Regions from separate parts of the Yersinia sp. SCPM-O-B-9106 (C-191) genome, predicted to be linked through region 3. Evidence: predicted binding sites of a transcription regulator. Region 3 holds the regulator's gene; each other region holds the start of a gene.

Region 1 (3,287 bases), 250 kb from region 3:
ATACGGGTGCGGGTGAAGTGAGATAACATTTCGCCCGGCATGCCTTTTGGCAGCTCGATAGTTGAATGCGAAGCAAACAGCTTGATGTTGCCGATATAACGGCTGCTGATATCACCTTCGTTAGCGATAGCGCCAACGATATGACGAACTTCAACACCATCATCACGACCCACTTCAATGCGGTACAGTTCCATCTCACCAACATCACGACGTTCGCGACGTGCTGGACGCTCGCCACCGTCACGGCTGTCAGAGCGAGGTTCACGACGGCTGTCATTGCGATCACGGCCGCGATCGCTACCACGGTCATCGCGAGAATTGAATTCACGCTGTGGACGACGCGGTGCTTCTGGAGGCAAGATCAGAGGACGTTCGCCCTGTGCCATTTTCAGCAGTGCAGCAGCCAGAGTTTCAATATCAAACCCTTCTTCTGGTTGCATCTTAGCCAGCAACGCACGGTACATATCCAAATCACTGCTTTCCAACTGTTTGCTGACTTTATCCGCAAATTTGGCTAAGCGACGTTCGCCCAGTACTTCTGCGTTTGGCAATTGGACTTCAGGGATAGTCAGCTTCATGGTACGTTCAACGTTCTGTAACAGACGACGTTCACGGTTCTCGACGAACAGTAACGCGCGGCCTGCACGACCCGCACGACCAGTACGGCCGATACGGTGAACATAAGACTCTGAATCCATAGGGATATCATAGTTTACAACCAAGCTGATACGTTCAACATCCAGCCCACGAGCAGCAACGTCAGTCGCAATCAGGATATCCAGACGGCCATCTTTCAGGCGATCCAGTGTCTGCTCACGCAGCGCCTGGTTCATGTCGCCGTTCAATGCAGCGCTGTTGTAACCACTACGTTCCAGAGCTTCTGCAACTTCCAGCGTCGCATTTTTAGTACGCACGAAGATGATGGCTGCATCGAAATCTTCAGATTCCAAGAAACGAACCAATGCTTCTTTCTTGTTATAACCACCACCGACTCTCCAGAAACTCTGGCTAATGTCAGGGCGGGTCGTCACGCTAGACTGAATGCGGACTTCCTGTGGCTCTTTCATAAAGCGACGGGTGATACGACGAATCGCTTCTGGCATGGTAGCAGAGAACAGTGCAGTCTGATGTTCTGCTGGGATCTGCGCCATGATAGTTTCGACGTCTTCGATAAAGCCCATACGCAGCATTTCATCTGCTTCATCCAACACTAAACCGCTCAGGTTGGACAGGTTAAGAGTACCGCGTTTCAGGTGGTCTAACAGACGACCTGGGGTGCCGACAACAACTTGTGGCCCTTGGCGCAAAGCGCGTAATTGAACGTCATAACGCTGACCGCCGTACAGGGCCACCACGTTAACGCCGTTCATGTGTTTTGAAAAATCGGTCAGTGCCTGTGCAACCTGAATAGCCAACTCACGGGTCGGTGCTAACACCAGTACCTGTGGCGCTTTCAATGTTGGGTCAATGTTGTGCAACAGCGGCAGACCAAATGCGGCTGTTTTACCACTACCGGTTTGTGCCATGCCGAGAACATCACGGCCGTTCAACAGGTGTGGAATACATTCCAACTGAATAGGAGATGGTTTTTCATAACCAAGATCAGTCAGAGCGGAAAGAATTGGAGCGGACAGCCCCAGATCAGCAAAAGAGGTTTCAAGCTCAGTAGTCATGTACACGTGCCTCATTAATAATGGCAGCCAGTCTACATAACTCGTCGAGAAAATTTTCAGTCATTTTCATTGAAAAGTGTGAACCGGCTCAAATTAGATTATAAAACGAACAAAAAGGCCATCACCTGTTAGGGTGATTAACGTTGGTAAAAACCAAGGTATATCAGGCTAATAATTGTTCGTCAGCTATTGCTGGTCCGATTCCGATAGGTCGTCTTGTTCTTGGCCCAAAAGCGCCAATTCCAACAATGCATAGCGGTGCTCAACAAAGTTATGAACGTTGTTAGCTACCGTCAGTTTGAACAGCGCCGAAGCAGTGTTCTTGTCCCCCAGACTTAGGTAATGTTTACCTAAATAGAAGTCAGTTTCACTGAGATGCTCAGCGAGCGAAGTGTTATCCATTGCATCTGCCTTGAGCCGTTCCATCAGCGTTTTTTCGCTGATTGTGCCCAAGTAGAATTCGACAATATTCCATCCCCATTGCCCTCTGTCCGATTTTTCATAGCGCTGTTGTAGCGCTACTGCAGCTGTCTTAGGATCGATTTCTCTTTCCACCAGATACAGCCATAACGAACGGAAGGGATCATTTGGATCGTCTTGATAAAACGCCTGCAGATCATCCTGCGCCAACGGGAGTCGACCGCCATAATACAGAGCGATACCCCGGTTTAAACGCGCGTAATTGTAAGTTGGATCAAGCTCTAGTACAGAATCAAACGCTTCATAGGCAGCATCAAAATTGCCTGCCTGCGTTAAATAAATGCCCAGATAGTTAAAAACTTCTGGCATATCAGGACGAATAGCTAACGCTTGCGAAAAATCATTTCGCGCTAGTGCCCGTAGCCCGAGGCTATCATACAGCACTCCGCGCTCATATAAAAGCTGCGCGCGCTCATCATCCGTAAGTGCCCGACTTGCAAGGATTTGTTCCATGCGCGCCAGAATCACTTCCTGCTGCAACGTAGGTTGCAACGGAATTGCCAACACCTCGTCTTTACGCCAATCATGGTTGCTGCATCCTGCCAGCATCAGTGCTGTCACAACGTAACACCAGCGCAAGAAAGGCTTCATTTCCTACTCCCGAAGACAAACATTGGATAAATATCCTTTCATCCATTTGTTTAATACAAGAGCATCCTGCCCTCGAGATAACACAGCCCCTCACTCATCAGCAAGGAGCTGTGGAATACTAATTACTCAGCTGCCGGAGTTTCTACAGCAGGAGTGGCAGTTTCTAAAGCTTCTTTGATACTCAGGCGAATACGTCCCTGACGATCAACTTCTATTACTTTCACTGGAACTTCCTGGCCCATTTGCAGATGGTCAGTCACTTTATCAACACGCTTGTCAGCGATTTGAGAAATGTGAACCAGACCTTCTTTACCGCCACCAATGGCCACAAATGCACCGAAGTCAACAATACGGGTCACACTACCATTATAGATACGACCTACTTCGATTTCGGCAGTAATCTCTCCGATACGGCGGATAGCATGCTGTGCTTTTTCGCTGTCGGTTGCCGCAATCTTAATGGTGCCATCATCGCCGATCTCAATGGTAGTACCGGTTTCATCAGTCAACGCACGGATCACTGAACCACCTTTACCGATCACA
Region 2 (3,287 bases), 2.0 Mb from region 3:
AAACAACAAGCTGATTATCCTTTCGTGGATTGGAGCTTTAAAGGCACCACTGAAGAAGAGTTCGCCACCTTGATGGCTATCTTCAAGCAAGAAGATGCTGAAGTGTATATCGCTGATTATGAACATTTAAGTGTCTACGCCTGCCGGATTCTGGTGCCAGGCTGGTCAGATATTTACCCTGCTGAAGATTTGCTGATGGCGAACAACACCATGGGTGTGCATCTGCGCAGCACTTTACTGGCCCTGCCGGACACTGATTGGCAGCCAGCACAATATCTGGAACTTATTCAGACCTTGGATGATGAAGGTTTAGATGATTTCGCCCGAGTCCGTGAGCTGCTGGGTATTGCCTCCGGTAAAGATAACGGCTGGTACACTCTGCGGGTTGGCGAGTTGAAATCCATGCTGGCCTTGGCGGGCGGTGATTTGGAACAAGCGCTAATTTGGGTCGAGTGGACACAAGATTTCAACTCTTCTGTGTTCACTGCGAAACAGGCTAATTATTATCGTTGCCTGCAAACTCTGCTGTTGCTGACCCAAGAGCCAGAACGTGATGCTGCCCAGTATTATAGCGCTTTTGTGAAAATGTATGGTCAAGAGGCTGTAGAGGCCGCATCAGCGGCTATCGCCGGTGAAGAACGCTTTAATGGCCTGTTTAGTGTCGATGAAGACCTCAAAGCTCTACCAGCGCATCAAGCACTGCTGGGTGCTTATGCCAAATTACAGGCAGCAAAACGCCGTTATTGGGCAAAAAGCGAGTAAGCCCCGCTGCCCCACAGATTTTAGTTATCTGTCTGTTGGGGCGGTAATTAACCAATGAAGCGGCAAATGCCGCTTTTTTTATCTCAAGATTTCTCGCCTATTAATTTTTTGCAATTATTCCTGACTAAATTAAATACAAACACCGCAAGCCAACAATTGTTTTTGTCATAAAAAAACGTTACTTTCTGACGCCGCCTGAGGTAAAAAACAGCACCTTTAAACAAACATTATTTACTCATCAGATAAAACAGAGAAACAGGTAAATAAATAGTTAATTTTTAATGACAGCGATGAATAAAAATAGCTACAAATACTGTTTTTATGTAACGTTCTCAACGGCTTTAAAACAGTGCAATCAAAAATATTTGTAAATCTTAAAATATTTTTTTATTTTAAAAATCAAAAAGTTAAGCTTATTAAGCACACATTTTGTAGTGTTTTAAAGCGAACTAAACTCTCGCAATATGATCCATATCAATTTTCACGCTATACTGCTTTGCTAGTATCTCGTTGTGCTTTATTAACCCTTAAGAGAGAGTTAGTGTGAAAGCTGACAACCCCTTCGATGCATTATTACCTGCGGCAATGGCTAAAGTAGCCGAAGATGCCGGTGTCTATAAAGCCACCAAGCATCCGCTAAAAACTTTTTATTTAGCGATTACTGCTGGTGTGTTTATTTCAATTGCGTTTGTTTTTTATATTACAGCGACTACCGGTACCGCAGGCGTGCCTTTCGGCTTTGCCAAGTTGGTGGGTGGTATTTGTTTCTCCCTAGGGCTAATGTTAGTTGTGGTATGTGGTGGTGATCTTTTCACTTCTACCGTGCTCACAACTGTAGCCAAAGCCAGTGGCCGTATTACCTGGCGTCAACTGGGATGCAACTGGGTTAATGTCTATATTGGGAACCTGTGCGGTGCGCTATTTTTCGTGTGCCTTATTTGGTTTGCGGGACAACATACGGTGGCAAATGGTCAATGGGGTCTGAATGTTTTACAAACAGCCGACCACAAATTGCACCATACTTTTGTTGAAGCAGTCTGTTTAGGCATTCTGGCTAACTTAATGGTCTGCCTGGCGGTTTGGATGAGTTACTCCGGCCGTACCATAATGGACAAAATGTTTGCGATGATTTTACCGGTGGGAATGTTTGTTGCCAGCGGCTTTGAGCATAGCATCGCAAATATGTTTATGATCCCTATGGGTATTGTGATTAAAAACTTCGCATCGCCTGAGTTTTGGCAATCCATAGGATCTGCACCGGAGCAATTTGCTCACTTAACCGTAAGTAACTTTATTATTGATAACCTGATTCCGGTCACTATTGGCAACATCATTGGTGGCGGATTATTGGTAGGGTTGACTTACTGGATAATTTATCTGCGCGGTGACCAGCAACATTAAGTGTGGCCGCACACGGTTTTCGAAGAAATTCACATTAAAAGGTAGATGCATTATGACCGAACTTAATGAAAAATTGGCCAAAGCATGGCAAGGTTTTACCCAAGGTGATTGGCAGAAAGAAGTCAACGTTCGTGACTTCATCCAGAAAAACTACACGCCTTATGAAGGCGATGAATCCTTCCTTGCCGGCTCTACCGAAGCGACCGACAAGTTGTGGGCGAAAGTTATGGAAGGTATCAAACTGGAAAACCGCACTCATGCGCCAGTTGATTTCGATACCGACGTCGTCGCGACCATCACTTCCCATGATGCGGGTTATATTGATAAAGATCTGGAAACCATCGTTGGTTTGCAGACTGAAAAACCATTGAAACGTGCGCTGATCCCATTCGGCGGCATTAAAATGGTCGAAGGCTCTTGCAAAGTTTATGGTCGTGAACTTGACCCACAACTGAAAAAAGTCTTCACCGATTACCGCAAGACACACAACCAAGGTGTGTTTGACGTTTATACCAAAGACATCCTGAACTGCCGTAAATCTGGTGTGCTGACTGGTTTGCCAGATGCTTATGGTCGTGGCCGTATCATCGGTGACTATCGTCGCGTAGCCGTTTACGGTATCGACTACCTGATGAAAGACAAACTGGCTCAGTTCAACTCTCTACAGGATGACCTGGAAAACGGTAAAGACCTGGAAATGACTATCCAGCTGCGCGAAGAAATTGCTGAACAGCATCGTGCTCTGGGTCAAATCAAAGAAATGGCAGCCAAATATGGTTGCGATATCTCAGGTCCAGCGACTAACGCTAAAGAAGCAGTACAGTGGACTTACTTCGGCTACCTGGCTGCGGTTAAATCTCAGAACGGTGCTGCCATGTCCTTCGGCCGCGTGTCTACTTTCCTTGACGTTTACATCGAACGTGACATGAAAGAAGGCAAACTGACCGAAATCGAAGCGCAGGAATTGATTGACCATTTGGTGATGAAACTGCGTATGGTTCGCTTCTTGCGTACCCCTGAGTATGATGAGCTGTTCTCTGGTGACCCAATCTGGGCAACTGAATCACTAGCAGGTATGGGCGTTGATGGCCGTACTCTGGTGACTAAAACCAGCTTCCGCTTCT
Region 3 (3,287 bases):
ATAATCCTCGCCGGATCACGACACTCGCCGAGTAAAATCAGAGTGACAAGCCGGACAATTTGCCCTAAAAATAGCCCTTAGCCCTAAAAAAATCAGCCATTAGCGCTAAAAAACAGCCAATTTCAGCCTGTCCACTGAGGATCTAACCCCATGGAGTTACAGCTAATATGTCAACTAAACATCCGGTTATAGCCGTCACCGGCTCAAGTGGCGCAGGGACGACGACAACCAGCCTGGCGTTTCGCAAAATTTTTCAGCAATTGAATATTCGCGCGGCGCAAATTGAGGGCGATAGCTTCCACCGCTATACCCGCCCAGAAATGGATACCGTCATCCGTAAGGCACGGGATCAAGGGCGTCATATCAGCTATTTTGGCCCAGAAGCCAATGACTTTGGTCAGTTAGAAGACAGTGTGGAAGAGTACGGCAAAAATGGCTCGGGGCGTTCACGTAAGTATTTGCACACTTATGATGAAGCTGTACCTTATAACCAAATTCCGGGCACTTTCACCCCTTGGGAGGCGCTGCCAGAACCCACCGATGTATTATTTTATGAAGGGCTGCACGGCGGAGTCGTGACCGAGCATCATGATGTGGCAAAACATGTAGATTTACTGGTCGGCGTGGTGCCCATCGTCAACCTGGAGTGGATTCAAAAATTAGTCCGGGATACCGGTGAGCGCGGCCATTCCCGTGAGGCGGTGATGGATTCCGTGGTGCGCTCCATGGACGATTACATTAGCTACATTACGCCGCAGTTCTCGCGCACCCACATTAACTTTCAGCGCGTGCCGACCGTCGATACCTCAAACCCATTTGCTGCTAAAGCCATTCCCTCACTGGATGAAAGTTTTGTTGTCATTCATTTCCGAGGTTTGGACCAAATCGATTTCCCCTACTTATTGGCAATGCTGCAAGGGTCTTTTATTTCCAATATCAACACGTTGGTTGTCCCCGGCGGGAAGATGGGGCTGGCAATGGAGCTGATTATGGCCCCGCTGGTGCAGCAATTGCTGGAAGGCAAGAAGATCGGATAATTCTTCTGTCTTGGAGCTGCAGGTAGGCGGTTAGCAACTCTGCAGCTGCAAGGGCGAAGGATTTATTTAGGCGATTTCGCGGATCTCAAAACTGTGGGTAATAGTCGCCGCTTTCCCTAACATCAAAGAAACCGAGCAATATTTCTCTGCTGAAAGCTCAACTGCACGCTCAACAATTTTATCAGTCAACCCTTTGCCGCTGACAATAAAATGCAGGTTAATTTGGGTAAACAGGCGCGGTGCTTCTTCCCGGCGCTGCGAGGTTAATGTCACTTCGCAATCGCGCACATCGTTGCGCCCCTTTTGCAAAATGGAAACGACATCAATTGCGCTACAGCCCCCCGCCGACATTAACAACATTTCCATCGGGCTAGGGGCTTTATCTCCTGCATTTCCATCCATTAAAACTTGATGACCAGATGCGGATTCACCTAAAAATGTCAGCCCTTCAACCCACTTTACACGTGCTTGCATAACTCATGCTCCCGGTTAAATTTTCTCATTCAGACTACCCTTTCATTTACAAACTGGCAATGTAACCCGATGTTCATCATGCTGAAGCGATACAACACAAGACACCGACCTCATCCTGTGCTACAAACAGAACCGAAAGTGTTGTATTTAGAATTAAATAGGGTAGCTTCTCAATACTCAGTGAAGGGTTTCTACTCGGTACGCATCTTGGCTATACCTTTCGGCAGTTGAGCAAATTAATATGCTAAATGAAAGTGTATTTTATAAGCACGCCGTACAGGGAACTCTGAGCCCTGTTAAGTTAGGCTGCGATAACAACAGAGGATAACAGCGAATGGTTCTCGGCAAGCCACAAACAGACCCGACTCTCGAATGGTTCCTGCCTCATTGCCATATCCACAAATATCCATCGAAAAGTACGCTAATTCACCAAGGTGAAAAAGCCGAAACGCTTTACTACATCGTGAAAGGCTCCGTTGCGGTGCTTATCAAAGATGAAGAAGGTAAAGAGATGATTCTCTCCTATTTAAACCAGGGAGATTTCATCGGCGAGCTTGGATTATTTGAAGAAGGCCAAGAACGTAGTGCTTGGGTTAGGGCAAAAACCGCCTGTGAAGTGGCTGAAATTTCTTACAAAAAATTCCGTCAGCTGATTCAGGTTAATCCAGATATCTTGATGCGCCTGTCGTCACAAATGGCGAATCGCTTACAGATAACATCTGAGAAAGTGGGTAACCTCGCCTTCCTGGATGCCACTGGGCGCATTGCACAAACGCTGCTTAATCTGGCAAAACAACCGGATGCCATGACCCACCCAGATGGGATGCAGATAAAGATTACCCGCCAGGAAATTGGTCAAATAGTTGGCTGTTCCCGCGAAACTGTGGGGCGGATACTAAAAATGCTAGAAGATCAAAATCTGATCTCCGCGCATGGTAAAACGATTGTCGTTTACGGCACTCGTTAATTCCCTATAAACTGGTGCCGATACCCTCGGCACCAGTTTTCTTCTATACCCGTTATACTTCAAGCTGCATGTGTGTTGGCTGCTTTCACTACTCGGCCCGTCCATGGGCCTCGCCTCTGCGAGGCCGCTGCAAGCAGCGTTCAAATCTGCTCCCAGCAGATTTGTCACCCCAGTCACTTACTGGTCGTTGACCTTAAAGTAAGTAGATTCTTGGGGACTCGCTCAATTGCCGCCTTCTGGGTATATGTTATGTAATTAATAAATCTCTGGGGCCTATATGAATTGGCAACGGCTTATTTATCATCCTGAAGTCAATTATGCACTCCGCCAGACACTTGTTCTCTGCTTGCCGGCGGCATTGGGGTTCGCGATAGGCGAATTGCGGTTGGGGTTGATGTTCTCCCTGATACCCGCCTGCTGTAATATTGCAGCGCTAGATACCCCCCATCAACATTTCTTCCAGCGACTGATTGTCGGCGGGGCTATCTTTACTTTCAGTAGTTTTCTGACTCAACAACTGCTGCTGTGGGATATTCCATTACCTGCGGTGATGCTTGGCTTGGCATTAATATTGGGTGTCAGTGGCGCTATCAGCCAGCTCAATGGCCGCCTGCTCCCCGCCGCACTTATCGCCGCTATTTTTAGCCTCAGCATGGTAGGCCGTACGCCTATCTGGCAAGCGCCATTGATGTGTGCCGTGGGGACTCTCTGGTATGGCCTATTTACCTGGCTATGGTTCCGGTTATGTAAAGACCAGCCGATCCGTGAGCCATTGAGTCAGCTTTATCATTTGTTGGCCGATTATTGTG

The links. The regulator CRP, encoded in region 3, controls carbon source genes, mostly activating them, when cyclic AMP is high. The targets are predictions, from matches to a motif close to ATGTGANNNNNNTCACAT.
Region 1: yrbN (protein YrbN) is a predicted target of CRP. The motif match lies at 1,750-1,767, and genes of this name have one in related genera.
Region 2: focA (formate transporter FocA) is a predicted target of CRP. The motif match lies at 1,225-1,242, and genes of this name have one in related genera.

The regions. Positions count from the first base shown of each region.
Region 1 is NZ_CP110791.1:533,709-536,995, reverse strand. Features, by position in the region: gene OP863_RS02435 (DEAD/DEAH family ATP-dependent RNA helicase) at 1-1,673, opposite strand, end outside; gene yrbN (protein YrbN) at 1,663-1,737, opposite strand; gene nlpI (lipoprotein NlpI) at 1,860-2,744, opposite strand; gene pnp (polyribonucleotide nucleotidyltransferase) at 2,867-3,287, opposite strand, start outside.
Region 2 is NZ_CP110791.1:2,730,483-2,733,769, forward strand. Features, by position in the region: gene ycaO (30S ribosomal protein S12 methylthiotransferase accessory factor YcaO) at 1-762, shown strand, start outside; gene focA (formate transporter FocA) at 1,306-2,163, shown strand; gene pflB (formate C-acetyltransferase) at 2,216-3,287, shown strand, end outside.
Region 3 is NZ_CP110791.1:280,288-283,574, reverse strand. Features, by position in the region: gene OP863_RS01105 (YheU family protein) at 1-4, shown strand, start outside; gene OP863_RS01100 (phosphoribulokinase) at 168-1,037, shown strand; gene OP863_RS01095 (OsmC family protein) at 1,104-1,511, opposite strand; gene crp (cAMP-activated global transcriptional regulator CRP) at 1,846-2,478, shown strand; gene OP863_RS01085 (YccS/YhfK family putative transporter) at 2,756-3,287, shown strand, end outside.